2 regions of the Rhizobium viscosum genome follow, and region 1 is predicted to be linked to the other one. Evidence: riboswitches for the same ligand, from Rfam matches in the RefSeq annotation. Region 1 holds a riboswitch; the other holds the start of a gene.
The links. A riboswitch is a leader RNA that binds a small molecule or an ion and turns the genes downstream of it on or off. The one in region 1 is predicted to bind FMN.

Region 1 (15,264 bases):
GCCGGTTCCCAAGCGGCCGCGCCAAAGAGCCCGGTAACGGGACGATGGAAAGGAATAAAAATGACGAAGAAAACGTCTGTAGCGAGCACCAGCACCGCCTATCCTGTTCTCCCCCTGCGCGACATCGTGGTATTCCCCCATATGATCGTCCCGCTGTTCGTTGGGCGGGAAAAGTCGATCCGTGCGCTCGAAGAGGTCATGGGTTCCGACAAGCAGATCATGCTGGTCACCCAGATCAACGCTAGCGACGATGACCCGGACCCGTCTGCGATCCATCGCGTCGGTACGGTCGCAAATGTGCTGCAGCTCCTGAAGCTGCCTGACGGTACCGTAAAGGTTCTGGTCGAAGGCCGTGCCCGCGCCGAGATCGATACTTACACGAGCCGCGAGGATTTCTACGAAGCCCTCGGCCATGTGCTCGAGGAGCCGCATGACGATCCGGTCGAGTTGGAAGCTTTGTCGCGTTCCGTCGTGTCGGAATTCGAGAGCTACGTGAAGCTCAACAAGAAGATTTCGCCCGAGGTTGTCGGTGCGGCCAGCCAGATCGACGACTATTCCAAGCTCGCCGATACGGTCGCCTCGCACCTGTCGATCAAGATTACCGAAAAGCAGGAGATGCTGGAGACCACCAGCGTCAAGGCCCGCCTCGAAAAGGCACTCGGCTTCATGGAAGGCGAGATCTCGGTCCTGCAGGTAGAAAAGCGCATCCGCTCGCGCGTCAAGCGCCAGATGGAGAAGACCCAGCGCGAATACTACCTGAATGAACAGATGAAGGCGATCCAGAAGGAACTCGGCGACGGCGAAGAAGGCCGCGACGAGATGAGCGAACTGGAAGAGCGCATCGCCAAGACCAAGCTGTCAAAGGAAGCCCGTGAAAAGGCTGACGCGGAGCTGAAGAAGCTGCGCCAGATGAGCCCGATGTCGGCTGAAGCCACCGTCGTGCGCAACTATCTGGACTGGCTGCTCGGTATCCCGTGGGGCAAGAAGTCGAAGATCAAGGCCGATCTCAACAATGCCGAGAAGATCCTCGAAGCCGATCACTTCGGTCTCGAAAAGGTCAAGGAGCGCATCGTCGAGTATCTGGCGGTCCAAGCTCGCGCCACCAAGATCAAGGGTCCCATCCTGTGCCTCGTCGGCCCTCCGGGCGTCGGCAAGACCTCGCTCGCCCAGTCGATCGCCAAGGCAACCGGCCGTGAATATGTCCGTATGGCTCTCGGCGGCGTCCGTGACGAAGCCGAAATCCGTGGCCACCGCCGCACCTATATCGGTTCGATGCCCGGCAAGGTCATCCAGTCGATGAAGAAGGCGAAGAAGTCCAACCCGCTCTTCCTGCTCGATGAAATCGACAAGCTCGGCCAGGACTATCGCGGCGATCCGTCTTCGGCTCTGCTGGAAGTGCTCGACCCTGCTCAGAACTCGACCTTCATGGACCACTACCTGGAAGTCGAATACGACCTGTCGGACGTGATGTTCATCACGACGGCGAATACGCTGAACATCCCGGCTCCGCTGATGGACCGCATGGAAATCATCCGTATCGCCGGCTACACCGAAGACGAAAAGCGCGAGATCGCCAAGCGGCACCTGCTGCCGAAGGCTATCAAGGAACATGCGCTACAGCCGAGTGAATTCTCGGTCAGCGACGATGCTCTGATGGCGATCAGCCAGCAGTATACCCGCGAAGCCGGTGTCCGTAACTTCGAACGCGAACTGATGAAACTCGCCCGCAAGGCGGTCACCGAGATCATCAAGGGCAAGACGAAGTCGGTTCACGTAACGGCAGCGAACATCGACGATTATCTGGGCGTTCCACGCTTCCGCCACGGCGAAGCGGAACGTGAAGATCAGGTCGGCGTGGTGACAGGCCTTGCCTGGACGGAAGTCGGCGGCGAGCTGCTGACGATCGAAGGCGTCATGATGCCCGGCAAGGGCCGCATGACCGTCACCGGCAACCTGAAGGAAGTGATGAAGGAATCGATCTCGGCAGCGGCCTCCTATGTCCGCTCGCGTGCCGTCGATTTCGGCATCGAGCCGCCGCGCTTCGACAAGAGCGACATCCACGTGCATGTGCCGGAAGGCGCAACGCCGAAGGATGGTCCCTCGGCCGGTGTCGCCATGGCAACCGCGATCGTCTCGATCATGACCGGCATTCCGGTCAACAAGGATGTGGCAATGACGGGTGAAATCACCCTGCGCGGCCGTGTCCTGCCGATCGGTGGCCTGAAGGAAAAGCTGCTTGCTGCACTGCGCGGCGGCATCAAGAAGGTGCTGATTCCGGAAGAAAATGCCAAGGATCTGGCAGAGATTCCTGACAACGTGAAGAACAACATGGAGATCATTCCGGTCTCCCGTATGGGCGAAGTGATCAAGCATGCACTGGTCCGTCGTCCCGAGCCGATCGAGTGGGATGGCACGGTTGAAACGCCCGTCATCGCGACCGTTGAAGGGCTCGATGATGCAGGTGTAGCCATCGCTCATTGAGCTTTGGCGGCCACATTTATGCCCAATTGTTGCAAATCGTGAAAAAGGCCGGCGGAAACGCCGGCCTTTTTTTGTGAAAACGTCATGTAGACGCTTGCTTTTCCTTGATTTGCAGGGCTTTTGGGTTCTCGGCGGGCCTGATGAAAGCGATTTCTGCGCCTAGCTTCCAGATTGAGTTGTTTCAAACCATTTAGAAAGGGGTGGAAACATGAACAAGAATGAACTCGTGTCCGCAGTAGCCGAAAAGGCTGGACTGACGAAGTCTGACGCAGCATCTGCCGTCGACGCAGTTTTTGATGTTGTGCAGGCTGAGCTGAAGAACAAGGGCGACATCCGTCTCGCCGGCTTCGGCAGCTTCACGGTTTCTCATCGCGCTGCCACGAAGGGCCGCAACCCGTCGACCGGCGCCGAAGTCGACATTCCGGCACGCAATGTGCCGAAGTTCACGCCCGGCAAGGGCCTGAAGGACGCCGTCAACGGCTGATACGAGATTGTCCGCCGGCTGTAAACGAGAACGGCCGCGCAGGATTTTGAGGGGGTTCGGCATCGCCGGACCCCTTTTTGTTTTCGCCGCTTGCGGCATGCAGCGCTTTGTCTTACGACGGTGATGTTCTCAGGGCGGGGTGAAAGTCCCCACCGGCGGTAAGGGCTGCGGCCTGAGCCCGCGAGCGCCTTCTCAAGCTTTGGCTTGGGAAGGGTCAGCAGATCCGGTGTGATTCCGGAGCCGACGGTTAAAGTCCGGATGAAAGAGAATGAGCATGGCCGTGCGCGGGCAGGGATCTGTTGGCGTCTGCGTGTCGTCGCCTCATGCGTCCTGATTTATGTTTGGTCCCTATTCCGGATGGAAGACATGAATCAGAATTCCCTTGCAGTCTGGCATTCCCGCGCCTTTGCCGGTGCAGCCTTCATGGTGCTTGGAGGCGTCGTCTTCTCGCTCCTCAATGTCGTCACCCAGTGGCTCACGATGACGCTTGCCTTCCCGGCGACGTCCGCAGCGTTCTGGCAATATGGCTTCGCCTTCCTCTTTTCCTTGCCTTTCCTGCGCAAGGCCGGGCTCTCGGCGATGCGCACCGGCTATCCCTGGCGGCATGTCGTGCGTGTCGTCTTTGCCGCGCTCGGCGTCGAGGCCTGGGTTTCCGGCCTTGCCTCGGTGCCGATCTGGCAGGCGATCGCGCTCGTCATGACCTCGCCCTTCTTCATCATTCTCGGCGCGCGCCTGTTCCTCGGTGAGCGTGTCGGACCTGCTCGCTGGACAGCGACGGGTGTCGGCTTTGCCGGCGCGATGATCATCCTCCAGCCGTGGTCGGACAGCTTCACCTGGGCGGCACTTTTGCCTGTTATCTCGGCCCCGCTTTGGGGTGCCTCTTCGCTCATCACCAAGAGCCTGACCGGCATCGAGAAGCCGGAGACTATTACCGTCTGGCTGCTGGTGCTGCTGACGCCGATCAATGGCGGCCTGGCGCTCGCGGCGGGCTTTGCAGTGCCGGCGGGCGCAACGCTTGCGCTCTTCCTTCTGGCGGGGCTCCTGACGGTCGTGGCGCAATATTTGCTGACGCTCGCCTATGCGAGCGCCGATGCCGCCTATGTGCAGCCCTTCGATGACCTGAAACTGCCGTTGAACGTGCTCGCCGGCTGGCTTTTCTTCGGCTATGCACCGGCTGGTTATCTGTGGCTCGGCGCTACGCTTATCCTCGCCGCGTCGCTCTTCATCATGCGCAGCGAGATGCGCCGCGAACAGCAGGTGGCCTGACGCAAACCGTACAAAATGTCGCAGGCTGTCATGTGTCTGTCATGGCAGTCCCGCAAAAAACCTCTGCTCGATTTTTTCGACATTGGGGGATTTTCAATGACATTGTCTGCGCGCAAGGCGGCGCTCGCTGCCGCGCTTTTTGCATCCGTTGCCTTCCCGGCAGCGGCCGAGCCGGTTTTCAACCGCATCGCCTCTTTCCCGGTTGCGACCAACCTGCCGGCTGACAAGGACAAGCTTTCGGCCACTTCGGCCGAGATCATCACCGCCTCGCAGGATGGCAACACGCTGATCTACAGCGACAGCCCGCTCGGCGCGATCGGCTTCATCGACATCACCGATGCCAAGGCACCCAAGGCCGGCGGCGCGCTGATGATGGACGGTGAGCCGACCTCGGTCACGACAGCAGCCGGCAAGGCGCTCGTCGCCGTCAACACCGGCGAAAGCAAGCAGAAGCCGTCCGGCCGTCTGGCGATCGTCGATATCGCTTCGAAGAAGATCGACGCGACCTGCGATCTCGGCGGCCAGCCCGATTCGATCGCCCTCAACAAGGACAGGACGCTCGGCACCATCGCGATCGAAAACGAACGCGATGAAGAAGTTGACGACGGCAAGATCCCGCAGATGCCGGCAGGCGACCTCGTCGTCTTCCAGGTCAAGACCGACGGAACCGTCGATTGCGGCACGATCAAGCACGTCGCCCTGACCGGCCTTGCTGGCGTTGCCCCTGAAGATCCGGAGCCGGAATTCGTGGCGTTCAACAGCCAGAACGAAATCGCCCTGACCCTGCAGGAAAACAACGAGATCATCATTCTCGACGGCGCGACCGGCACGGTGAAGACGCACTTCTCCGCGGGCAGCGTCGACCTCACCGGTATCGATGCCAAGCGCGACGGCGCCCTGAAGTTCACGGGCGAGAAGAAGGGCGTTAAGCGCGAGCCCGACGCCGTGAAGTGGCTGGACGACAACCGTCTCGTCGTCGCCAACGAAGGCGATTATGAGGGCGGCTCGCGCGGCTTCACTATCTTCGACAAGAGCGGCAAGGTCCTCTTCGAATCCGGCAGCTCCTTCGAGCGTGCTGTCGCCGCTCTCGGCCACTATCCGGAAAGCCGCTCTTCGTCGAAGGGCGTCGAGCCGGAAGGTCTCGAAGCGGCCAAGTTTGGCAACGACAACCTGTTCTTCCTGCTCGCCGAGCGCGCTTCGGTCGTCGGCGTCTACAAGGATACGGGCGCCGATCCGGAACTGCTGCAGGTCCTGCCGTCGGGTATTTCTCCGGAAGGCGCGATCGCCATTCCGCAGCGTAACCTGCTTGCGACCGCCAACGAACTCGACCTCGGCAAAGACGGCGGTGCGCGTTCGCACGTGATGATCTACGAGCGTGGCGAAGGCGAAAAGGCCTATCCGCACATTGTCTCCGCCGACAAGGACGGCAACCCGATCGGCTTTGCAGCTCTTTCGGGTCTTACCGCCGTTCCGGGTAAGCCGGGCATGCTCTTCGCCGTGAGCGACAGTGTCCTCGGCTCGCAGCCGACGATTTACACGATCGACGCCACCAAGAAGCCGGCCGTCATCACCGACGCGCTGGTCGTCAAGCGTGACGGCGCTCCGGCCCAGAAGCTTGACATCGAAGGCATCGCTGTTGCCGCCGACGGCTCCTTCTGGCTGGCTTCGGAAGGTTATACCGAGCGCCTGGTGCCGCATGCGCTCTATAACGTCACAGCCAAGGGCGACATCAAGGCCGAGATCGCCCTGCCGAAGGAACTGCTTGCCAACGAAATCCGCTACGGTTTCGAAGGTGTGACGATCATCGGTACCGGCGACGATACAACGCTGTGGATGGCCGTGCAGCGCGAGTGGAACGATGACGAGAAGGGTTTTGTGAAGCTCGTCTCCTATAACCCGAAGAAGAAGGAATGGGGCGGCGTACGCTACCCGCTCGACAAGAGCGAGAGCGGCTGGGTCGGTCTTTCCGAAATCACTGCTCAGGGCGACAGCGTCTATATCATCGAGCGCGACAACCTCGTCGGCGATGCGGCCAAGCTGAAGAAGCTCTACAAGGTCGCAATCTCCGACCTGAAGCCCGGCAAGCTCGGCGGCGAACTGCCTGTCGTCAAGAAGACGGAAGCCCATGATTTCATCGGCGACCTGAAGTCGGCCACCAACGGCTATGTCCTCGACAAGCTGGAAGGCTTCGCCTTCGACGCATCGGGCAAGGCCTACGCCGTGACCGACAATGACGGTGTGAGCGACTCCTCGGGCGAAACCCTGTTCTTCCCGGTCAACCTGACCGCCACGAATTGAGTTGGCATTCCCGCGAAATGGAAAGGCCGGGTTTTTGCCCGGCCTTTTTCTTTGGCTCGATCACGCTGACGGCCCGACTAACCTAAACCATAAATTTGGGCAGCGCGGCCGCCAATGCGTCGACGGCAAGACGGATCCTGAGCGGCAGGTGCGGTGTCTGCAGCCATAGCGCATGGCAGTCATAGAGAAACTCCGGCTGACCCGGCAGCAACACCTCGAGCGCTCCAGCCTGCACGCGGTCGCGAATGAGCCAGTAGGGCAGCCAGGCAAGCCCCATGCCGGCCGTTGCCGCATCTGCAATCGCATCGAGATCATCGAGTCGCAATCGGCTGTTCGGCCGAACTTCCACCGGAGGCTGGTCGCCATGCGGGAAGAGCCATGGGCTGAAGCGGGCAGAGCGCGCGTAGATGATCGCATTGTGCCTGCCGATATCTTCGATCTGCTCCGGTCTACCATGCGCATCGAGATAGCTCGCTGACGCGCAGACCACCATGCGCTGGCGCGCGACGCGTCGCGCGATAATGCCTGACCTGTCCGCCAGTTCGCCGGTACGGATCGCGAGATCGTAACCGTCATCGGCGAGATCGGTAATGGGATCGCTGAGCGACAGATCGAGTTCGACGTTCGGATATCGCTTTGCAAGCTCGAGCAGAACCGGAAGCACGCAATGCCGCCCAAAATGCACGGGCATGGTGACCCGCAGCTTTCCGCATGGTTCGGAAAGATGATCGATCGCGAGTGCATCCGCGGCCTCCGTCTCGGCAAGGATCATCCGGCAGCGCTCATAATAGGCGCGTCCGAAATCCGTCAGGCTCTGGCGCCGCGTCGTCCGGGTGATAAGGCTGACCCCCAATCGCTCCTCAAGAAAGCGGATGTGCTTGCCGACCATTGGCCCGGATAGGTCGAGTGCTGCCGCCGCTGCCGCAAACGAGCCCAGGTCCACGGCCTTCACGAAGACGGTCATGCTGGTGAGACGATCCATATTGCAAACTCATGGTTTCTTCTGTCTTGCCTTTGGGCCAATTTATCTTCCTCGTCCCAATTGTCATAGCTCATTCGGTTCAATTGTTTTGGAGTTGATGGGAATGGCACGCATAGTCCGCTTTCACGAATTCGGTGGTGCTGAAGTTTTGCGCATTGAGGATATGGATATTCCTGCGCCCAGGCCGGGGCAGGTTCAGATCCGCGTCAAGGCTCTTGGGATCAATCGGGCGGAGGCTCTGCTACGATCCGGCACCTATATCGAAACCGCGCCGCTGCCGTCGGGTCTCGGTCTTGAGGCGGCAGGCATCATCGAGGCGGTAGGCCAAGGCGTAAACGGCTTTGCGCCCGGCGACGCTGTCAGCATCATCCCGCCGATCTCAATGGTGCGCTCGCCGGCTTATGGTGAACTGGTCACCTTTCCCGCCGGATCTATTGTCAGGCATCCGCCTGCCCTTTCCTGGGAGGAAGCCGCCGCTGTCTGGATGCCATATCTGACTGCCTACGGCGCCCTTATCGATATCGCTCGACTTTCAAAAGGGGAGTTTGTCGCGATCACCGCTGCATCGAGCAGTGTGGGTCTCGCTGCAATCCAGATCGCCAACGGGATCGGCGCCACACCGATTGCGATCACGAGAACGTCTTCGAAGCGCCAGGCATTGTATGAGGCCGGTGCTGCGCATGTCATCGCATCGCAGGAGGAAGACTTGGAACCACGACTAAAGGAAATCACGGGGCACGGGGGCGTTCGTGTCGTCCTCGACGCGGTAGCCGGATCTATCTTCGAACCGCTGACGGCGGCGATGTCGTCAGGCGGCATTCTCATCGAATACGGTGGATTAAGCCCGCAGCCAACACCGTTTCCTTTGCCTGCCGTGCTCGGCAGATGCCTGATGCTCCGTGGCTATCTCGTCCATGAGATCATCCGCGATCCGGCGCGGCTGCAAGCCGCAAAGACCTTTATTTTCGAAGGGCTGGCCTCCGGCACGCTGAAGCCTGTCATATCAAGGACATTCCCCTTCGAGCAGATCGTCGAGGCGCACCGCTTCCTGGAATCGAACGAGCAGTTCGGCAAGATTGTCGTGACGGTCTGATCTGGTCCTTCTTATGATGATAAAGCCCGGCCAACTGACCAGCCGGGCTTGAATGGCAGTCAGGGCTTACCAGCGCTGATGCACATGCGGCGCGATCAGACGCTCATAGATCTCGCGAGTGGCGGCCATGACGTCGGCAGGGAGCGGCGCAAGATCGGCGGCGGCTGCATTCGCCTTGGCCTGTTCGGCATTGCGTGCACCGGGAATGACGACAGTGACGGCATCCGCCATCAGGATCCACCGCAATGCAAAAGCGGCCATGCTGGCATCAGCCGGAACGAGCTTGCGCACTTCCTCGACCGCCTGCAGACCGACCTCGAAGGGCACGCCTGCGAAGGTCTCGCCAACATCGAAGGCTTCGCCATGGCGATTGAAGTTGCGGTGGTCGTCGCTTGCGAACTTCGTGTCGCGGCTGATCTTGCCGGAGAGCAGGCCGCTGGCAAGCGGCACGCGCGCGATGATTGCCACATTCTTGCGGCGGGCCTCAGCGAAGAACAGATGGTCGGGACGCTGGCGGAAGATGTTGTAGATGATCTGGATGCTGACGACGCCGGGATATTCGATCGCCTTCAGCGCTTCCTCGACCTTCTCGACGCTGACGCCGTAGCCCTTGATCTTGCCGGCCTTCTGCAACTCGTCCAGAGCCGCGAAGACCTCGGGGCGATAGAGCACCTCCGTCGGCGGGCAGTGAAGCTGCACGAGATCGAGGCTGTCCACCTGCAGGTTTTTCAGGCTGCGGTCGATGAAGCCTTCCAGATTGGCCTTGGTGTAGCCGTCGGCGACATGCGGGTTCAGACGGCGGCCGGCCTTGGTCGCGACCATCGGGCGTTCGCCGCCGCGTGCCTTCAGCACATCGGCGATGATCTTTTCGGAGCGGCCGTCGCCATAGACGTCGGCGGTATCGATGAAGGTCATGCCGGCATCGAGCGCGGCATTCAAGGCAGCACGGCCATCCGCTTCGCTGACATCGCCCCAGGAGCCGCCGATCTGCCAGGCACCGAAGCCGACATCGGTGACGGTAAAGGGGAGGCGGCCAAAAGCATGATGTTTCATGGAAATCCTCTGTTCGTGATGAAAGGCCTTCGCAGTAGCAGGCGCCAGGTAGAGCGGCAATCGACGATGGAGCTTGGATCGCCTGCTGCGATCAAATATCCTTGTCCACGACGGCTTCAACCGCAGATGACGGAAGAACAGGAAAGATCATGGATATCAAGACTGCAGGCTCGCGCCCCTCCACGAAGGGCCAGGCCGATTATTTCACCGGCTCCGTCCGTCTCGATCCGCTCGTCGAGGCGCCGGAGCCGGCGCGCGTGCGGGGCGCTCACGTGACCTTCGAGCCGGGCGCGCGCACCGCCTGGCATACGCATCCCTTGGGCCAGACGCTGATCGTTACGTCAGGCAGCGGCCTCGCTCAGGCATGGGGCGGGGAAATCAGGGAAATCCGCCCGGGTGATGTCGTGTGGTTCCCACCGGGCGAGAAGCACTGGCATGGAGCAAGCCCCGAGACCGCCATGAGCCATATCGCCATTCAGGAAGCATTGAACGGCAGCGTCGCGGACTGGCTGGAGCAGGTCAGCGACGAACAATATGCCGGCAGGGCCTGAGGCGGCTGCAAGGAACTTCAGGCTCTGAGGGGGCGCATGCGATTCGAGCTTCCATTGGGAAGCTCTGTTGCGGGCAGGGGCGTTTCAGACATCCCCGCGACATCCGTGAGGGGCTGCTTGTGGAAAACCTGACGCAACGGATACGAGGTCCGCAGATAAAGCAGAATCGCCGATTTGCCGGGGGGATCGAGAAAGCCTTCCGAAACAATTTCAGGACTGTCATGGTTTTGTCTCCAAACCTGCTTGACACTAAAAGGCGAACCCCTTAGTTAGCCGCTCATCCCAACGGCCAGCCCGTTTGGAGAAGGTGCCCAGGCACCGGATTGCTTGAAAGAATGCGGGTGTAGCTCAGTCGGTTAGAGTGCCGGCCTGTCACGCCGGAGGTCGCGGGTTCGAGCCCCGTCACTCGCGCCATTTCAAGCAGGCGTCAAATTGACGCTATCCGTCCGGTTTCGTGGTATCCTCACGGCCCGAAAGGTCCGATGCGCGGGTGTAGCTCAGTCGGTTAGAGTGCCGGCCTGTCACGCCGGAGGTCGCGGGTTCGAGCCCCGTCACTCGCGCCACTTATCTCCAAAAAGCCATGCAGTTTCTGAGGGTCAGCCATGCGGCCTTCCACGACATTTGCGGATTTGTCGCGACATCGTTGCATCTGCTTGATAATGTCCGTCTCACGCTGTTCGAATAGCTTCTGTAAAAGTCTTGCGCCGGGGCTCCGGCTGCGCTAACCACGGCTTGTTGCAACGCACGTTCGCTTGCCGGGCATTTGCCCAGTTGCGCCGCCCGGCGCCGCCCGCAAGCAGGGATGAACATGATGACTGAACTGCTCAGTTCCTATATTCCGATCGCTATTTTCATCGGCATCGCGCTCGTTATCGGCCTGGCGCTTCTCATTGCGCCGTTTGCCGTTGCCTTCAAGGCGCCCGATTCGGAAAAGCTCTCGGCTTACGAATGCGGCTTCAATGCATTCGACGACGCCCGTATGAAGTTCGATATCCGCTTCTACCTCGTGTCGATTCTCTTCATCATCTTCGACCTCGAAGTCGCCTTCCTGTTTCCGTGGGCCGTTTCCTTCGGCGCCATCGGCTGGTTCGGCTTCTGGTCCATGATGGTCTTCCTTCTGGTGCTGACCATCGGCTTTATCTATGAATGGAAGAAGGGAGCCCTGGAATGGGAGTAGCCCCCGCTAGCAATCAGACGCTCGTAGCGCAGCAGCCGAAGGGGATCATCGATCCCTCCACCGGCAAGCCGATCGGCAGCAACGACGCGTTCTTCGGCGAGATCAACAACGAGCTCGCCGACAAGGGTTTCCTCGTCACCTCGACCGATGAGCTGATCAACTGGGCCCGTACCGGCTCGCTGATGTGGATGACCTTCGGTCTTGCCTGCTGCGCCGTCGAAATGATGCAGCTCTCCATGCCGCGTTACGACGTCGAGCGTTTCGGCTTCGCGCCGCGCGCCTCGCCGCGCCAGTCCGACGTCATGATCGTCGCCGGAACGCTGACCAACAAGATGGCGCCTGCGCTTCGCAAGGTCTACGACCAGATGCCTGAGCCGCGTTACGTCATCTCGATGGGTTCCTGCGCCAATGGCGGCGGCTACTACCACTATTCCTATTCGGTCGTCCGTGGTTGCGACCGCGTTGTGCCGATCGACATCTACGTGCCGGGCTGTCCCCCCACAGCCGAAGCGCTGCTTTACGGCGTGCTTCTGCTGCAGAAGAAGATCCGCCGCACCGGCACGATCGAACGCTAAGGGCAAGGACTGGACATTATGAGCGAAGCCCTCATTGAGCTTTCGTCGTACCTTTCGGAGGCGCGCGGCAATCTGATTGCTGCCTCGCAGCTCAAATATGACGAGCTGACGCTGACGACGACTGGCGATAACCTGATTCCGCTGCTGACCTTCCTGCGCGACGACGCCAAATGCGGCTTCGTCAACCTGACGGATATTTGCGGCGTCGACTGGCCGCAGCGCGAGCTGCGCTTCGATGTCGTCTATCATATTCTGTCTCCGAAGCAGAACCTGCGCATCCGGGTGAAGGTGGCGACCGACGAGGATACGCCGGTTCCGTCCGCCTGCGCCGTTTATCCGGGCGCTGACTGGTTCGAGCGCGAGACCTGGGACATGTACGGCGTTCTCTTCACCGGCCACCCGGACCTGCGCCGGATCCTGACCGACTACGGTTTCGAAGGTCATCCGCTGCGCAAGGACTTCCCGACGACCGGTTTCGTCGAGGTTCGCTACGACGATGCGGCAAAGCGCGTCGTTTACGAACCTGTCGAACTGAAGCAGGAATTCCGCAATTTCGATTTCTTGTCCCCTTGGGAAGGCACGGAATATGTGCTGCCGGGCGACGAAAAGGCGAAGCAGTAAGTTTAAGGCGTGTGGCGGGCCGAAAGCCCGCCGTTCACTGACTACCTGAAAAAGCGAGCCCATCGCCATGACCGAACATAACGTCCGTAACTTCAACATCAATTTCGGGCCGCAGCATCCGGCAGCGCACGGCGTTCTGCGTCTTGTGCTTGAGCTTGACGGCGAAATCGTGGAGCGCGTCGATCCGCATATCGGCCTGCTGCACCGCGGTACCGAAAAGCTGATCGAGACCAAGACCTATCTGCAGGCCGTTCCTTACTTCGACCGCCTCGACTACGTGGCGCCGATGAACCAGGAACACGCCTATGCGCTGGCGGTCGAAAAGCTGCTCGGCATCGAGATCCCGATTCGCGGCCAGTTGATCCGCGTCCTCTACTCGGAAATCGGCCGTATTCTGTCGCATCTGCTGAACGTTACGACGCAGGCCATGGACGTCGGAGCGCTGACGCCGCCGCTCTGGGGCTTCGAAGAGCGCGAAAAGCTGATGGTCTTCTATGAGCGCGCCAGCGGCTCCCGCATGCATGCCGCTTACTTCCGTCCGGGCGGCGTTCACCAGGATCTGCCGGAACAGCTCGTCCAGGATATCGGCAAGTGGTGCGACGAATTTCCTGGCAAGCTCGACGATATCGACGATCTTCTGACCGGCAACCGCATTTTCAAGCAGCGTAACGTCGATATCGGCGTCGTCTCGCTGGAAGATTGCTGGGCCTGGGGCTTCTCGGGCGTCATGGTGCGCGGTTCGGGCGCTGCCTGGGACCTGCGCCGCGCGCAGCCCTATGAATGCTATTCGGATCTTGAGTTCGACATTCCGATCGGCAAGAACGGCGATAACTATGATCGTTACCTGATCCGCATGATCGAGATGCGCGAATCCGTGAAGATCATGAAGCAGTGCGTGAACCGCCTGCTCGGTGATGCGAAGACGGGACCGTTCTCCTCGATCGACGGCAAGGTCGTTCCGCCGAAGCGCGGCGAGATGAAGCGTTCGATGGAAGCGCTGATCCACCACTTCAAACTCTATACCGAAGGCTATCACGTTCCGGCCGGTGAAGTTTATGCCGCCGTCGAAGCGCCGAAGGGCGAATTCGGCGTCTACCTCGTCTCCGACGGCACCAATAAGCCCTATCGCTGCAAGATCCGTGCTCCGGGTTATGCGCATCTGCAGGCGATGGATTTCATGTGTCGTGGCCACCAGCTTGCCGACGTCGCGGCTGTTCTCGGCTCGCTCGACATCGTGTTCGGCGAGGTGGACCGGTAATGCAGGCTCTGTCGCTTGCAGCAGCACTCCTTCTTTCGGCTTCCGCTGCCTTTGCGCAGGAAGCTGGAAAGCTCGGCACGCCGCTGGGCCACGAGGAAGCGCAGCCGGCGGCAGAGCAATCGTCCATGGGCGACCTTTTGTCCAAGGGCTATCAAATCAAGGCCGCCGTGCCGAATGGCGGCAAGTTCGTGGTATTTATGCAAAAAGACCAGTCGGCCTATGCCTGTGAAATGCAGTCTTTGACTGCTTCGCGGTGTGGAACGCTAAACTGACAAGGCGTGAGGAAGAATGTCCGTTCGTCGATTAGCCGAAGATCAATTCCAGCCGGCCGCATTCGCTTTCAGCGATGAAAATGCGGTTTGGGCGGAAAAGACGATTCAGAAATATCCCGCAGGCCGTCAGCAGTCCGCGGTCATTCCGCTGTTGATGCGGGCACAGGAACAAGATGGTTGGGTCACCCGCCCGGCGATCGAAAAGATCGCCGACATGCTGGACATGGCCTATATCCGCGTTCTCGAAGTCGCGACCTTCTACACCCAGTTCCAGCTTCATCCGGTTGGCACTCGCGCTCACGTGCAGGTCTGCGGCACGACGCCCTGCATGCTGCGCGGCTCGGAAAAGCTGATGGGCGTCTGCCGCAGCAAGATCCACCAGCACCCGTTCGAGCGCAATGCCGAGGGCACGCTCTCGTGGGAAGAGGTCGAATGTCTCGGGGCCTGCGTCAACGCACCCATGGTGATGATCGGCAAGGATACCTATGAGGATCTGACGCCCGAGCGCCTCGAAGAAATCATCGATACGTTTGCAGCCGGCAATGGCGCGAGCGTCAAGGTCGGCCCGCAGATCGACCGTCACCTGTCCTCGCCCGAAGGTGGTCCGACGACCCTGCTGGGCGACGTTGCTGTCACCCGCACTTGGGTTGACAAGGCCCCAACGACTGCATCGGCAGACGGCGCTACCGTTCCGCCCTCCGAGGCTGCACGTCCGAAGAGCACCGATGCCGAGACCAATGCGGCGCTGAAGACGCCGGCAACGGCACCGAAGGCATCCGCCAAGAATGCCAAGGCTGCCGAAGTTCAGCCGCTGTCCGGCACAGCCGCTTCCGAGCCCGCGCCGAAACCTGTCGCTGAAGCCGCTGTGAAGCCGTTGCTGACCGACAAGAATCGCCCGGCCGGCATCGAAAAGCCTGCCGCTCCCGATGATCTCAAGATGATCTCCGGCGTTGGTCCGAAGATCGAAGCAACGTTGCATGAAATCGGCATCTTCACCTTCGCTCAGATTGCAGGCTGGAAGAAGGCCGAGCGCGAATGGGTCGATGGTTTCCTGAATTTCCGCGGCCGTATCGAGCGTGACGACTGGGTCAAGCAGGCCAAGGCGCTCGCCAAGGGCGGCGAAGCGGAATATATCAAGGTCTTCGGCAAGAAG
Region 2 (15,264 bases), on a different contig from region 1:
GACAACCTGACGGGTTCTAGCAAAACGCCTGACGTCATGCCGATGGCCCTCAGGTCCGCGAGGCCCTGCTGGTCGAGATAGCGTTCCATGCCCGCTAGGCCCAGATTATCGACATTCACGTGACCGACGATATGCGCCGCCGACCGACCACCGGGATAGAAACGACGTTTTTCCGGCCTGAAGCCTATGCCGGGAAGGCCGAGAGCCAGAATGTCGGCCTGCTGTCTCGGCGTCAGCTGGCGCCGTAACCATTGAAATCCGCTGTCCATCCTCAGCTTCTTGTGGGTCTCCCGCCAATCGAGGTTCGGGATTACGGCCGCGAGTTTCTCCACCACTTCGTCGGCGTCGACGATGCGACGGGGGTCTGCATAGAGGGAGACCATGTTCAGGTCGGTTGCCAGGAGCTGGCCGTTGCGGTCGATGATATCAGGCCGGGACGCGACGACATTGGGATTGCCCAGCGAGGCGGTAGTGGGCTCCTCGGCAAGTCCGTATTGGATAAGGCGGCCGCCGATCAGAAGGAACCCGCAGACGAAAGCGCCGATCAAAACCCCCAGGCGCTGCCTTGTCTGGCCGCTTCGCTTCTTTCTTGTGCCCGGGATTTTGTCGTCAATGCCGATCCTCTGACGTGCGACGAGGATATGGGACCGGCTTTTGATCTTTAGAATTCGGGAGATGATACTCATTAAGCTGGTCCAGAACAGGAGGCGGAAGTTGAAGAAGCACCTCCGAAAACGCTGTGCGTTTTCCGGCCTGTTTCTCCTGGGGCAACTGACGACTAGATTTGCGTCGAATTATCTAACAGTTCGTTAACCGCTGGTTCCAGAAATGCCACTTGGCAGAGCGTTCGACGGTCACTTCACGCCGTGGCGTCGATCAATCGCTGAGCGGTAAACTTGTCGGTTACCAGCATGTCGATGACGCCAACGCGGAGGGCACCTGAGATCGCTGCCGTCTTCTTCGCGCCGCCAGCCAGCGCGATGACCCGATCCACCCGCGCAAGGTCCTCGAGCGGAAGCCCGATGACCCGGTCATCCAGCGGCGTCTTCACCGGTTTGCCGTCCTTGTCGAAGAAGCGCAGTGAAATGTCACCAACGGCGCCGGCCTCGGCGAGATCGGCGAGTTCCCGCGACGAAAAGATGTTGCCCGAGCGGGCAAGCAATTCGGACGGTTCCACGGCGCCGATGCCGACGATGGCGAGCGTGATGCTGCCGAACAGATCCATGGTCTCGCGGACGAAGGGATCTGACTGCATCAGAAGCCTGGCTTCCCTCGATGTCGTCACGCCCTGTACGGGAAGCAGTTTGGGTTCGGCTCCGGTGAGGCGTGCAAGGCGCGTGGTGAGCTGCGTGGCATGCGTCTGCACCGAAGGGTCGCCCATGCCCCCGAGAGTCTGGACGACGTATTTTACCTGGGCGCTTTTCTGCGGATGGATGTTTTCAACCATCTTGAAGATGGTCTGGCTCCAGCTCGACACCCCGACGATCTCCCCAGGTGCGAGTGTGATCTCCAGAAGATGGGCTGCGGCTTCACCAATACGGGCCATGATAGCGCCGTCCCGGTCCTCGCTGCACTCGACGACAATTGCTTCGGGAAGGTCGAACTTTTGCCGCAGGGCTCCCTCGAGCTCGCTGTAAGTGCCGACCGGCGGGATGACGCTGGTGCGAACGATGTCCTCTGCCTCGGCCCTCTTCAGCATTCGCGAGACCGTTGCCTGGGAAAGCCGCAGATGCTGCGCGATCTCCGCCTGCCGCCGCCCTTCGATGTGGTACATCTGGGCAACCCTGGAAATCAGGCGGAGTTCGTTGAGACGGGACATGGGCAATACCGGCTTGAATTTTTATTCACATTTAACCGGTGTCGGTCGCGACGTCGAGCGGGCCAGCGCATCATTCCATGTATTGAGAAGGCCAGTGCGATCGATCTCCTCGGGGCGGATCACATCGGTGCTTCGGGGCAGTGCCTCGATCGCGTCGAGATCCTTCCACAGGCCGAGCGAAAGCCCGGCGAGATAGGCGGCACCGAGAGCGGAAGCCTCCGGCGCCTCGCACTGGATGACGGCATGCTCGATCAGGTTCGACACGCACTGCATCAGGAAGTGGTTCTGGCTCGGGCCGCCGTCGACATAGAGGGCGCCGAGTCTACCGCCGCTCTGGGCGCGCATTGCAGCGATCACGTCATGCACCTGGCAGGCGATCGAATCCGTGACCGAGCGGGCCATCTGGGCGCGAGTCGTGGAAAAGTTGATCTGAGCGAAGAGAGCGCGGGCGTCGGAGCTCCAGTAGGGTGCACCGAGGCCGACAAAGGCCGGCACGAATCCCGGTCCACCCGGCTCGGCCGTCGCCGCAAGGTCGACGAGGGCGGCCACATCGGGAAGCCCCAGAATGCCGGCCATCCAGGGAAGGCTTGCGGCCGAAACGAGGATATTGCCTTCGAAGGCGAAGGTCGGCACGCCGGCGATCCGCCAGGCGACCGTCGTGGTGATGCCGTTTTGCGGCGCGATGAAGCGCGGCAATGTCGTCATGACGGAGGAGCCGGTTCCGAACGTCACCTTGCCGTCGCCCGGCTTGAAGGCGCCATGGCCGAAGAGCGCCGCATGGCTGTCACCGACGGCGGACCGGATCGGCGTGCCATCGGGGATGCCGGGAAGCCCCCGTGTCATGCCGAAATCGGCGGCGCTGTCGAGCACTTCAGGGAGAAGCGCAATATCGACGCCGAAGATTTCACCGAGTTCTGCGCTCCAGACCTGGCCATTGAGGTCGAACAACTGGCTGCGGGCGGCATTGGAGGCATCGCAGACGTGGCGGCTGCCGCCCGTCAGGCAATGGATCAGCCAGCTATCGATCGTGCCGAGACGCACCCGGCGCCCGGCTGGTACGCGATCGAGCAGCCAGCGGAATTTCGAGCCGGGGAACATCGGATCGAGGGGAAGGCCGGTCAGCGCCTCTACGCGGCCGAGATGACCTTCGGCGATCAGGCGCTCGCAGTCCGGCGCGGTGCGGCGGCACTGCCAGCTCAGCACCGGACCCAGTGCTTCGCCGGTCTCTGCATCCCAGACCGTGACGGATTCGCGCTGGTTGGACACCGCCACCGCCTCGACGGTGACCTCGGAAATTTTCTTCAGGCAGGCCTCGATCGCTTCGCAGACAGAGGCAAAGATCCGGCGGGGATCCTGCTCGACCCAGCCCGGTTGCGGATAGGAGATGCCGACGGCGGCCGAACCTCTGGCAAGCACCTCTCCGGTTTCGGAAACCAGCACTGCCTTCGAATTGGTGGTGCCCTGGTCGATCGCCAGAATAGCCCGCATCATCTTCTCCTCAAACGAATGGCCGGGGCGGATGCGCGCCCCGGTGCAATAGACCTGCTATCAGATTATTTGCGCTTGATCAGCGCCTGGGCCGCATCGGCGATCGCCGCCGGCGCCATGCCGAACTCGTCGAGAAGGAATTCGGCCGAACCGGTCGGCGCGTAGACGCCGGGAACGCCAAGGCGCTTCATCGGCACGGGCGTGTTGTCGACGACCACTTCGGCGACGGCGGAACCGAGGCCGCCGAAGATCGAATGCTCTTCCGCCGTCACGATCGCTCCAGTCTCGTTGGCCGCCGCGATGATGGCGGCCTCGTCGATCGGGCGAACGGTCGCCATGTTGAGCACGCGCGCCTTGATGCCGCGCCCGGCCAGGATTTCGGCGGCCTTCACTATGCGGTGGGTCAGCGTGCCGTTGGCAATCAGGGTGACGTCGGAGCCTTCGCGCAGCAGGTTCGCCTTGCCGACTTCGAACTTGTGACCTTCGGGCAGCAGATCCGGAACGCCGACGCGCGACAGGCGGAGGAAGCAGGGACCATTGTAGCTCGCAGCCCACTCGACGGCGGCGGCAGTCTCGATCCGGTCGCAAGGGGCGATCACGGGCAGATTCGGCAGGACGCGCGTCCAGGCGAAATCCTCGATCGAATGATGGGTCGGGCCGAGTTCGCCGTAAGCCATCCCCGAGGAAATACCGACGAGTTTGACGTTGGCGTTGGAGTAGGAAATGTCGGCCTTGATCTGCTCGAGCGACCGGCCGGTCAGAAACGGCGAGGCGCCGCAGACATAGGGCAGGCGTCCGCCATTGGCGAGACCGGCGCCGACGCCGACCATGTTCTGTTCGGCGATGCCGACATTGACGAGGCGATCAGGGAATTTCGACTTGAAGCCGCCGAGTTTCGACGAGCCGACCGAGTCGTTGCAGACGGCGACGATGGTTTCATTCTCGGCAGCCAGGCGCTCGAGCGTCGCGGCAAAGGCATCGCGGCAGTCATAGAGTTTCGGTGGGTTTACGGGCGCGTTCATTAGAGTGCCTCCGACAGTTCTGCCAATGCAATTTCATACTGTTCCTTGCTCGGAACCTTGTGATGCCAGTCGACGCGATCCTGCATGAAAGAGATGCCATGGCCCTTGTTGGTGTGCGCAACGATGCAATGGGGCCGGTCGGAGCGATGCTCGAGCGCGGGCACGATCGCGTGCATGTCATTGCCGTTGATTTCGCTGACCTCCCAGCCGAAGGCCTCGAGCTTGGGGCGCAACGGTGCGAGATCGTTGGTGTCCGAGAGCGAAGCGCCCTGCTGGAACCGGTTGTGGTCGATGATCAGCGTCAGGTTGTCCAGGCGGAACTGATATGCCGCCATGATGGCCTCCCAGTTGGAGCCTTCCTGCATCTCGCCGTCGCCGGTGACGACATAGGTGTGGTACTTCGCACCTGAGAGTTTTGCCGCCTTGGCCATGCCGACAGCGACCGGCAGCCCGTGTCCCAGAGGCCCGGTATTCGTTTCGACACCCGGCACCTTGTTACAGTTCGGGTGACCGTTCAGACGGGAATGCGGTTTCAGGAAGGTCGAGATTTCCTCTTCCGGAATGAAGCCGCGCTTGGCGAGCGTGACATAGAGCGCGCAGGCCGTATGGCCCTTCGAAAGCACGAACCTGTCGCGATCGGGGTGTCTTGGCTGATCGGGCCAGACACGCAGCACACGAAAGTACAGCGCGGTGAGGAGATCGATCACCGACATCTCGCCGCCAATATGGCCGGCGCCTGCCTCGTATACGGCCTGGAGGTCGCGCAGACGTATCTGGCGAGCAACACGTTCAAGTTCGGAAGGCTCCATTGTTTCCTCTTGTGCATAAATATTCATGTAGTTATATTTTTGCATACAAGCCGCCTTAGTCAAGCCCCTTATTGGCTATTGCGCTTCACAGTCACCCGAAAAGCTGGTTGACAGCAACCAGGCAAGTTGTTAATGAATTTTCCAGCAGGTGTGAATAAATATTCTTGCCTGAAGAAATACTGGCCGCCGGCCTTAATCCCAGGGAGGAACGATGGTGGCGATCGACGTGAATGAACAGAGCCGGCCCTCCGGTACGTGGGTCAGCAAGCTCACGGGAGCAACCGGTCCGCTCATCGGACTGCTTTTGCTCTGCCTGTTCCTGACCTTCAGCACAGATACATTTCTCTCCGTCCGCAATGGTCTGAACATTCTCGACCAGATCACCGTGCTGGGGATCATGGCAGTCGGCATGACCTTCGTGATCCTGATCGGCGGCATCGACCTTTCGGTAGGTTCGGTCCTGGCTCTCGCGATGATGGTGATGGGCTGGACGGCGAACGTCGCCGGTCTGCCGCTCGGCCTCGGCATCGTGGCGGCACTCATTGCCGCTATGATCAGCGGCCTGATCGTCGGCATCATGGTCACCTGGTTCAGGGTCCCTGCCTTTATCGCGACACTGGCGATGATGTCGGCTGCGCGCGGCGTGGCGAACATGATCACCGACGGCCAGCAGATCGTCGGCTTCCCCGACTGGTTCATGATGCTGGCCATTGACCGCCATTTCGGCATTCTGACTGCAACCGTCTTCCTGATGCTGGCTGTCGTCGCCGCTGCCTGGATTTTTCTGCACTTTCGCGCAGAAGGCCGCATGCTCTATGCGGTCGGCGGCAACCCCGAAGTTGCTCGTCTTGCCGGCATCAACGTCCAGCTTGTGACTATTCTTGTTTACGTGGCGAGCGCCGTCCTTGCAGGTCTTGCCGGTATCGTTCTTGCCGCCCGTCTGGACTCGGTTCAGCCGTCCAGCGGTTTTGGTTACGAGCTCGACACGATCGCGGCCGTCGTGATCGGGGGAACGTCTCTGTCGGGAGGTGCGGGCGGCATTGGTGGCACGCTTATCGGCGTCCTGATCATCGGCGTGCTGCGCAACGGCCTCAACCTGCTCAACGTCTCGCCCTTCCTGCAGCAGGTCATCATCGGCATCGTCATCGTTCTCGCTGTGGGTGCGGAAACGATCCGCAAGCGGCGGGCTGCCTGATCATTCGGCCCGCAGATGGTGCGGGCCGTCAGAAATTCCTCTCCGAAAGGTTTGGAGCGGAGCTATTGCCCGAGGGGGAGGATACCCGAGGGTTCACTAACAACGGAGGAACTGACATGAAATTTGCGCGCACTCTGCTCGCGTCTGCCGCCCTGCTTGGCCTCAGCCTGGGATCCGTACAGGCGGCCGAAGTCAAGAAGCTCGGCCTTGCCGTCGCCAATTTGCAGGCAAACTTCTTCAACCAGATCAAGCAGTCCGTCGAAGCTGAAGCCAAGAAGCGTGGCATCGAGGTCGTCACTGTCGACGCCAAGGGCGATGGTCCGACCCAGGTCAACCAGATCCAGGACCTGCTGACCCAGAATATCGACGCTCTGATCTACATCCCGGCAGGCGCTGCTGCAGCCAGCGTGCCGGTCAAGCTCGCAAAGCAGGCCGGCATTCCGGTCGTCAACGTCGACCGCAATGCTGAAGGCGCTCCGGGCGATACCTTCCTGGCGACCGATTCAGTCGCCTCCGCAAAGGCGGTTTGCGACTACATCCTCAAGGAAGCCGGTGGCAAGGGCAAGATGGTCATCATCCATGGCCAGAAGGGCACCACGCCGGAACTCGACCGCACCAAGGGATGCCTGGAATCCCTGAAGGCCTATCCGGACGTGAGCGTCGTCGCCGAGCAATATTCCAACATGTGGAGCCAGGACGAAGGCTTCCAGATCATGCAGAACATGCTTCAGTCGAATTCGGATGTCTCGATCGTCTTCGCCCAGGCAGATGGACTGGCGCTCGGTGCGGCCCAGGCGATCAAGGTCGCCAATCCATCCCAAAAGATTGTGGTCGGTGGTTTTGATGGCGATACCGCTGCACTCGAAGCCCTCAGCAAGGGTGTGTTCGACGTGACCGCGACACAGCAGACGCAGAAGATGGGCCGCGATGCGGTGGAGAATGCGGTCAAGCTCGCTGCCAAGGAAAAGGTGCCGCCGGTCCAGCTGATGGACGCCACGCTGACGACCAAGGAAAACGTGGCAGGCTTCATCGCCAACCACCCGTAATCAGTCGAAATCTCGAGGAGGTGTGCTGTGACCGAGCCGGTTCTTTCCCTGAGGGGCATATCCAAGCGCTATGGACCGCTCCAGGTTCTGAAAAATGTGGACCTGGACGTTTATCCCGGCGAAGTGGTGGCGCTGCTCGGTGAAAACGGCGCCGGCAAGTCGACACTGTCAGGCATCATTGCCGGATCGCGCACACCGTCCGAGGGCTCGATGACATGGCTGGGGCAGCCTTATGCCCCGGCCGCTCCGCGCGAGGCGATCGACAAGGGCGTCGTGCTGATCCACCAGGAACTGCAGCTTCTGCCGCATCTTTCCATCGCCGAAAATGTCTTTATCGGCCGATGGCCGATGAAGAATGGCGTAGTCGACCGCACGCAAATGGTCCGCCGTGCCCAGGAGCAGCTCGCTCGACTGAACCTGCATATTCCTGCGACCCGAAAGGTTGCCGGTCTCTCGACCGCCAATCAGCAGCTCATCGAGATCGCCAAAGCACTGGCGCTCAATGCCAAGCTGCTCATCCTCGATGAGCCGACTGCCGCACTTGGCGGGGCGGAGACCGAAGCTCTGTTCGAGCAGGTGCGCAAGCTGCGCTCCGAGGGCGTGGGCATTATCTACATCTCCCACCGCATGGAGGAGATCAAGAAGATCACCGACCGTATCGTCGTGCTCCGCGACGGAGAGCGCGTCCATGAATTCGCCGACAGTTCAACGCCGGTACGCACGATCGTCGAAAGCATGGTCGGCCGCTCGCTCGATCGCATGTTTCCGACCCTTCCCGAGCCGACCAGCAGGCCTGTGCTCGAAGTGTCCGGCCTGACATCGCCGGACGATTCCTTCCGCGATGTCAGCTTCGATGTTCACGCAGGCGAGATTCTCGGCATTGCCGGCCTCGTCGGCGCAGGCCGCACCGAGCTCGTGCGTGCGATTTCCGGTGCCGATCCAATCAGCGCCGGCTCAGTCCGGCTGGAAGGCGAGTCGCTGAAGCTGCGCAGCCCGGCGGATGCGATCGCCAGGGGCATCGTGATGGTCCCGGAAGATCGCAAGGATCAAGGCCTCGTCGTTGCACACAAGATCAGCGAAAACATCATCTATGCCAATCTCGACAAGCTTGGCGGGCGCTGGCTCACCTCGGGCGTGAAACGCATCTTCGCCGAAAAGGCGGTGGCGAAGTTCGGCGTCAAAGGTCGTGCGGAGCAGTTGGCTTCCGATCTCTCCGGCGGCAACCAGCAGAAGGTCGTCATCGCCAAATGGCTGATGCGCGATCCCAAAGTCGTGGTGCTGGACGAGCCCACACGCGGCATCGATGTCGGAGCCCGCGCCGGCATCTACGATATCATCGTCAACCTCGCCAAGCAGGGTGTCGCGGTCATCGTCGTGAGCTCCGATCTCGAAGAAGTTCTCGGCGTTTCGAACCGGATTCTCGTGCTGGCACAGGGCAAGCAGGCAGGCATTCTGAAGCGTGACGAGGCGAACGACGTCTCGGTCATGGAACTGGCGACAATCTAGGCAAAGACAGAAAGGAAGAGCGGTGTCCGACATCTCTCTGAACGCACCAAAACTATTTGATCTCAGCGGCCAGGTCGCCATCGTGACCGGCGCCGGCAGCGGTATCGGGCAAAGGATCGCGATCGGTCTTGCCCAGTGCGGCGCCGACGTAGCGCTTCTCGATCGCCGCACTGATGACGGTCTTGCCACCACCGCCAGCCATATCCGGTCAGCCGGCCGTCGCTCGATCGAGATTGCCGCCGATGTCACCAGCAAGTCGTCTCTGGCCGATGCGGTCGCCCGCACCGAAGCAGATCTCGGCGCCCTCTCGCTTGCAGTCAATGCGGCCGGCATCGCCAATGCCAATCCCGCCGAGGAAATGGAAGAGGACCAGTACCAGACACTGATGGACATAAATCTGAAGGGCGTCTTCCTGTCCTGTCAGGCGGAAGCGCGCGCCATGCTGAAGAACGGCCGCGGGTCGATCGTCAACATCGCCTCCATGTCCGGCGTTATCGTCAATCGCGGCCTCAGCCAGGCGCATTACAACGCTTCCAAAGCCGGCGTGATCCATATGTCCAAGTCGCTGGCCATGGAGTGGGTCGGGCGCGGTATCCGCGTCAACACGATTTCGCCGGGCTATACCGCAACGCCGATGAACACGCGCCCGGAGATGGTGCATCAGACCAAGCTCTTCGAAGAGCAGACGCCGATGCAGCGCATGGCTGGCGTCGACGAGATGGTCGGTCCGGCCGTCTTCCTGCTGTCGAATGCTGCAAGCTTCGTGACGGGCGTCGATCTGCTTGTCGACGGCGGCTTCTGCTGCTGGTGATCTCATGCGCAAGCTCGTTGCAGGCAATTGGAAAATGAACGGTCTCGTCTCCTCCCAAGCTGAGATCGAGGCGCTGAAGGGACTAACGGGCAGTGCGACGTGCGATATCGTCGTCTGCCCGCCCTTCACGCTGATTGATCGCGCTGTAGAGCGGGTCAAGGATTCGAACCTGGTCATCGGCGCGCAGGATTGTCATGCGCAGCAGTCAGGCGCCCATACGGGCGACGTCTCGGCCGAAATGCTCGCCGATATCGGTGCGCGCTATGTCATCCTCGGACATTCCGAGCGCCGTGTGTCTCATGGCGAAGACGATGAGATCGTCCGTGCAAAGGCGGTCGCCGCGCATCGCGGGGGCTTGATCGCGATCGTCTGCGTCGGTGAAACGCGACATGAGCGGGATGAAGGACGGGCGATCGAAGTGGTTGGCGAGCAACTGAGAGAATCCGTTCCCGAGGGAGCGACGAGCGCAAATCTCGTCATCGCCTACGAACCTGTATGGGCGATAGGAACCGGGTTGGTGCCGACCAACGAGCAGATTGAGGAGGTCCATGCCGCGATCCGGCAGATGCTCGAAGAGCGGCTGGGGAGCGATGGTAACTCGGTCAGAATCCTCTATGGCGGTTCGGTCAAGTCATCCAATGCCGAAGCGATTTTCGGGCTTCGCAATGTGGATGGAGCACTGGTCGGCGGCGCTTCGCTGAAGGCATCAGAATTCGCCGGGATTATCTCTGCAGCCGTTTGAAGTTTGAGTGAGGAGGCGAGTGTCGCCGGTTTGCCGATCGGCGCGCTGACGCAGGCATCCCTGAAAGGAAAAAGAGAATGCAGCGTTTCGAAAACAAGACTGTCGTCATTACCGGCGCAAGCCGCGGTATCGGTGCGGCGATTGCCAAACGCTTTGCACGCGAGGGCGCCAATCTCGTGGTCTCCGCCAACGAGGAGAGCGTGCATGCCGTTGCCGAGCAGATCAAGGCCGATGGCGCAAAGGCAATCTCCTTTGTTGGCGACGTCACCGACAAGGCAAGCGTCAAAGCTCTCTTTGATGCAGCTGAGGAGGCCTTCGGCGCTGTCCACGTCTCCATCCAGAATGCCGGTGTCATCACCATCGCCCGTATCGAAGACATGACCGAGGGCGAGTGGGACAAGGTCATGGCGGTCAATACCAAGGGCGTGTTCCTCTGCGCCCAGGAAGCGATCGCCCGCATGCGCAAACATGGTCGCGGCGGACGCATCATCAACACGGCGTCCGGACAGGCACGAGACGGCTTCATCTATACGCCGCATTATGCTGCCTCGAAGATGGGCGTCGTCGGCATCACCCAGAGCCTTGCCAAGGAAGTCGCGACTGACGGCATCACCGTCAACGCCTTCTGCCCGGGCATAATCGAAACCGACATGTGGGCCTATAACGACCAGGCATGGGGCAAGCTGCTCGGCAACTACGCACCCGGCGAACTCATGAAAGAATGGGTCGAAGGCATCCCGATGAAGCGCGCCGGATCGGGCGAAGACGTCGCTGGTCTTGTCACCTTTCTTGCAAGTGACGACGCGGCCTATATCACCGGCCAGACCATCAATGTCGATGGCGGGCTGATCATGTCCTAGCGCTGTTCGACAATAGGAAACGGTGCTTTCATCACCGGGAGGCAATTCTCGCGAGGCGATCTGCACCCAACCTCTTGCAGAACAAGCCATTCGTCATTTACATAAGCAATGTTCTCAGGGCGGGGTGCAATTCCCCACCGGCGGTATCGAGGCAACTCGGAGCCCGCGAGCGCCTTCGTGAAAGCGAAGGGTCAGCAGATCCGGTGAGATGCCGGAGCCGACGGTCACAGTCCGGATGGAAGAGAGCAACGCAGGGGGCGCCGCTCGGCACGCGGCGTTTCATATGCTTGTTCGCCCAAGGGAAAATGGTGGCTTTGACAGGCCATGAATGCCGCTCACGCGGCTAACCCTTGAAAGGCAGAGAAATGGCAATTTCCAAGATAGAAGATGCGATCGCCGCGATTGCGCGGGGCGAGATCGTGGTTGTCGTCGATGATCGCGATCGGGAAAACGAGGGCGACCTCGTCATTGCATCCGAAGCGATCACCCCGCAGGCGATCGCGTTTATGATGAATTACGCCCGCGGCCTCATCTGCGTGGCGATGGAAGGTGAGCGGCTGGATGAACTGCAGATCCCGCAGATGGTCCCCAACAATACCGAACTCTTGAAGACGGCGTTCACCGTCTCGGTTGACTATATCCCTGAAACGACGACCGGTATTTCCGCAGCTGACCGCGCCGCAACCGTTCGCGCCCTCATCGGCGAGAATTCCCGCCCTGAGGATTTTGCACGGCCCGGCCATATCTTCCCGTTGCGTGCGCATCCGAACGGCGTTCTTTCTCGTCCCGGCCATACCGAGGCTGCTGTCGATCTCGCAAGGCTCGCCGACCTTTCTCCGTCAGGTGTCATCTGCGAAGTGGCCAATGATGATGGCACGATGGCGCGCCTGCCCGAGCTTGAGCAGTTTGCCGAACGGCACGGCCTCCATCTGATCACCATCGAGGATCTCATCGCCTATCGGGGCGTCAGTGCGCCTGGTAAGGCTGCCTAGCTGCCGGTTGTGCAGTAAGCAGAGCGAGCTCTACCGCTTCAAAGAAGGCCCGATCATTCGGGCCTTCGATGTTTCACCAAGCCATCAGACGACGAGTGCCAATGCCGGTCCCTGATCGTCGCCCTTGCTTTCCGGCCCCTGGCCGACCGTGCTCTCTGGGGTATCAGCGGCCAGCAGATTGAACTCCCGACGTTCTTTCTCCGAAACGATCGCGAGGTCGATGACCTTCTGCAGGTTGGCGGCATGGCGGAAGGTGGGATCGTCCTGCTTGCCGCTCCTGACCGCTTCGGCAAAGCGTTGATAGTTGGTCGGGACTGCCGGCACCTCGATGTCACGCCAAGTGGCGCTTTCAATGTCGTCGCCGAGGCAGCCGCGAAGGTCCGAGCCGTCAGGACGATGGATGACCTCGAGACTGCCCTTCTCGCCATAGATGCGCAGCCTGAGCTCGTTCAGATGCCCGGTCGCCCAGCGGCTGGCATGGATGACGCCGAGGGCGCCATTGGCGAAATCGACCGACATGGTGAAACTGTCATTGGCATCGAGCATATACTCGCCGATCTGCCCGCCCGGCGCCTTGTTGAAAGTCTTCAGCCGCGCAAAAACGTGATCGATGTCGGTCGCCGCGCCATAGGCGGCGAAATCGAGGATATGAATGCCGACATCGCCAAGCACGCCGTTCGAACCGTGACCGGTGGAAAGACGCCACAGCCAGCGCGATTCCGTGCGCCAGTCGCCCCAGGCGCGCGACACGAGCCAGCTCTGCAGGTAGGAGGCCTCCACATGCTTGATTGTGCCAAGTTCGCCGGCGAGTACCATCTCACGGGCCCGCTGCAGCGGTGCGACATTGCGGTAGGTGAGGTTGACCATGTTGATGACGCCGGCCGCTTCCGCCGCTTCCGTCATCTCAAGCGCGTGCGCATAGTTCTCCGCCAGCGGTTTTTCGCAAAAGACATGCTTGCCGGCGGCGATCAGCGCGAGGCTCGTCGCGTGGTGGATGCGGTCGGGCGTGACGTTTGTGGCTGCATCAAATTCACCCCAGGCGATCGCCTCGTCGAGCGTGCCGAAGCGCTTTTCGATGTTGAAATGATCGGCGAATTCATCGAGCCGGGTCCGATCCGTATCGACGGCGCCGACCACTTCGACACCATCGATCGCGAGGAAGCCGGCGACCTGGCTTTTGGCCATCATGCCCGTGCCAAGAACGAGTAGACGCATTGCTATTCTCCTCAGCGGTAACCGGCTTCGCCGGCCTGGTGCAGTCTCGGGCCGCGTTCGACGATCGGCTCCAGTGCCTTCTCTACCGGCACATTTGGAGCATCGGTGATGCTCTTCAGGTCGCCTTGCGGGTTATAGGCCCACTTCACGCCGTTGATCAGCACCTTCTGCACGTTTGCATCGTGATAGGTCGGGTAGGTTTCGTGGCCCGGACGGAAATAGAAGATGTTGCCGGCACCGCGCCGCCAAGTCAGCCCCGAGCGGAACACTTCGCCGCCCTGGAACCAGGAGATGAACACCGTTTCCAATGGCTCCGGCACGGAGAACTGCTCGCCATACATTTCCTCGTTTTCAAGCTCGAAATGTTCGCCGATACCGGCTGCGATCGGATGGCGTTGGTTGATCGTCCACAGACGCTCGCGCTCGCCCGCCTCGCGCCACTTGAGCGCGCAGGGCGTGCCCATCAGCCGCTTGAAGATCTTGGAGAAATGGCCGGAATGCAGCACCAAGAGGCCCATGCCTTCCCACACCCGCCTGGCGACGCGCTCGACGACGACGTCGGAGACCGCACCATGGTCCTTGTGACCCCACCAGGTCAGGACATCGGTCTCCGCAAGGCGTGCTTCGGTGAGCCCATGCTCGGGCTCCTGCAGCGTCGCCGTGGTCGCCGAAATCGCCGGATCGCTGTTCAGCGCCTTGGCAATCGTCGTGTGCATGCCTTCAGGGTAGATGCCCCGGACGATCTCATTGGTTGTCTCATGGATGTTCTCTCCCCATACGACGGTGCGAATGGCCATGACTATGCTCCTTTGCAGCAAGTAGCGGACCGGAACCGATGGGAAGCGGTCAGATCCTGTTTGTTTGATGGGTTGTTCAGGCAGCGCCCTTGAAAGGAACTCTTTCGAGCGCGCGTCCGGATTGGTCGAAGCGGTGAATGCGGCCGTTGATGGGCGATACGCCCAATTGTTGGCCGGGCTGATGGCTGGACACGCCGGTCTCTCGAACGATGAGCGGTTCTGCGGAGCCGATGTCGAGATAGACGAAACTGTCCGAGCCGAGGATTTCGGAATGGATGACGGTACCTGTCCAGGCAGGATCCTGATCTCTAAACTCGATATGTTCGGCCCTGACCCCGATCGTGTGGGCATTATGGGGTGCTGCAAACGGACCGGAGAGAAAGTTCATCTTCGGCGAGCCGATGAAACCGGCAACGAAGATCGAATTCGGGGTCTCGTAGAGTTCGATCGGAGTTCCGACCTGCTCGACGACGCCATCGCGAAGAACGCAGATGCGATCGGCAAGGGTCATGGCTTCGACCTGATCATGGGTGACATAGATCATCGTCGTGTCATGCATGCCGCGGTGAAGCTTGGCGATCTCCAGCCTTGTGGCGACGCGCAACGCTGCATCGAGGTTCGACAAGGGTTCATCGAACAGGAAGACCTTCGGGTCACGAACGATGGCGCGGCCGATGGCGACACGCTGACGCTGGCCGCCCGAAAGCTGGCGCGGCAGGCGCTCCAGGTAGGGCGAGAGCTGCAGCATGCCGGCTGCCTGTTCGACCCGCGCCTTGCATTCTTCCCTGGTTCGGCCGGAAAGCTTCATGCCGAAGGCCATATTTTCGTATACCGTCATATGCGGATAGAGCGCGTAGGACTGGAAGACCATTGCGATTCCGCGCTTCGACGGGGAAAGACGATTGACCGGCTCGCCATCGAAGGAAAGCGTGCCTGATGTTATGTCCTCCAGTCCCGAGATC

Region 2: linked by a shared signal. The riboswitch ahead of ribB (3,4-dihydroxy-2-butanone-4-phosphate synthase) and the one ahead of H4W29_RS02275 (DMT family transporter) in region 1 are both predicted to bind FMN.

What each region holds. Positions count from the first base shown of each region.
Region 1 is NZ_JADBEC010000001.1:428,128-443,391, reverse strand. Features, by position in the region: gene lon (endopeptidase La) at 61-2,481, shown strand; gene hupB (DNA-binding protein HupB) at 2,690-2,965, shown strand; FMN riboswitch at 3,087-3,239, shown strand; gene H4W29_RS02275 (DMT family transporter) at 3,323-4,231, shown strand; gene H4W29_RS02270 (esterase-like activity of phytase family protein) at 4,328-6,529, shown strand; gene H4W29_RS02265 (LysR family transcriptional regulator) at 6,612-7,511, opposite strand; gene H4W29_RS02260 (zinc-dependent alcohol dehydrogenase family protein) at 7,615-8,604, shown strand; gene H4W29_RS02255 (aldo/keto reductase) at 8,671-9,657, opposite strand; gene H4W29_RS02250 ((R)-mandelonitrile lyase) at 9,807-10,208, shown strand; tRNA gene H4W29_RS02245 (tRNA-Asp) at 10,546-10,622, shown strand; tRNA gene H4W29_RS02240 (tRNA-Asp) at 10,695-10,771, shown strand; gene H4W29_RS02235 (NADH-quinone oxidoreductase subunit A) at 11,020-11,385, shown strand; gene H4W29_RS02230 (NuoB/complex I 20 kDa subunit family protein) at 11,376-11,960, shown strand; gene H4W29_RS02225 (NADH-quinone oxidoreductase subunit C) at 11,979-12,581, shown strand; gene H4W29_RS02220 (NADH-quinone oxidoreductase subunit D) at 12,649-13,839, shown strand; gene H4W29_RS02215 (hypothetical protein) at 13,839-14,111, shown strand; gene H4W29_RS02210 (NADH-quinone oxidoreductase subunit E) at 14,128-15,264, shown strand, end outside.
Region 2 is NZ_JADBEC010000002.1:2,190,316-2,205,579, forward strand. Features, by position in the region: gene H4W29_RS30995 (peptidoglycan D,D-transpeptidase FtsI family protein) at 1-686, opposite strand, end outside; gene H4W29_RS31000 (sugar-binding transcriptional regulator) at 860-1,819, opposite strand; gene H4W29_RS31005 (FGGY family carbohydrate kinase) at 1,841-3,307, opposite strand; gene H4W29_RS31010 (transketolase family protein) at 3,373-4,329, opposite strand; gene H4W29_RS31015 (transketolase) at 4,329-5,138, opposite strand; gene H4W29_RS31020 (ABC transporter permease) at 5,350-6,333, shown strand; gene H4W29_RS31025 (sugar ABC transporter substrate-binding protein) at 6,450-7,379, shown strand; gene H4W29_RS31030 (sugar ABC transporter ATP-binding protein) at 7,407-8,885, shown strand; gene H4W29_RS31035 (SDR family oxidoreductase) at 8,908-9,696, shown strand; gene tpiA (triose-phosphate isomerase) at 9,701-10,438, shown strand; gene H4W29_RS31045 (glucose 1-dehydrogenase) at 10,516-11,298, shown strand; FMN riboswitch at 11,405-11,549, shown strand; gene ribB (3,4-dihydroxy-2-butanone-4-phosphate synthase) at 11,664-12,290, shown strand; gene H4W29_RS31055 (Gfo/Idh/MocA family protein) at 12,375-13,505, opposite strand; gene H4W29_RS31060 (ThuA domain-containing protein) at 13,517-14,302, opposite strand; gene H4W29_RS31065 (ABC transporter ATP-binding protein) at 14,379-15,264, opposite strand, start outside.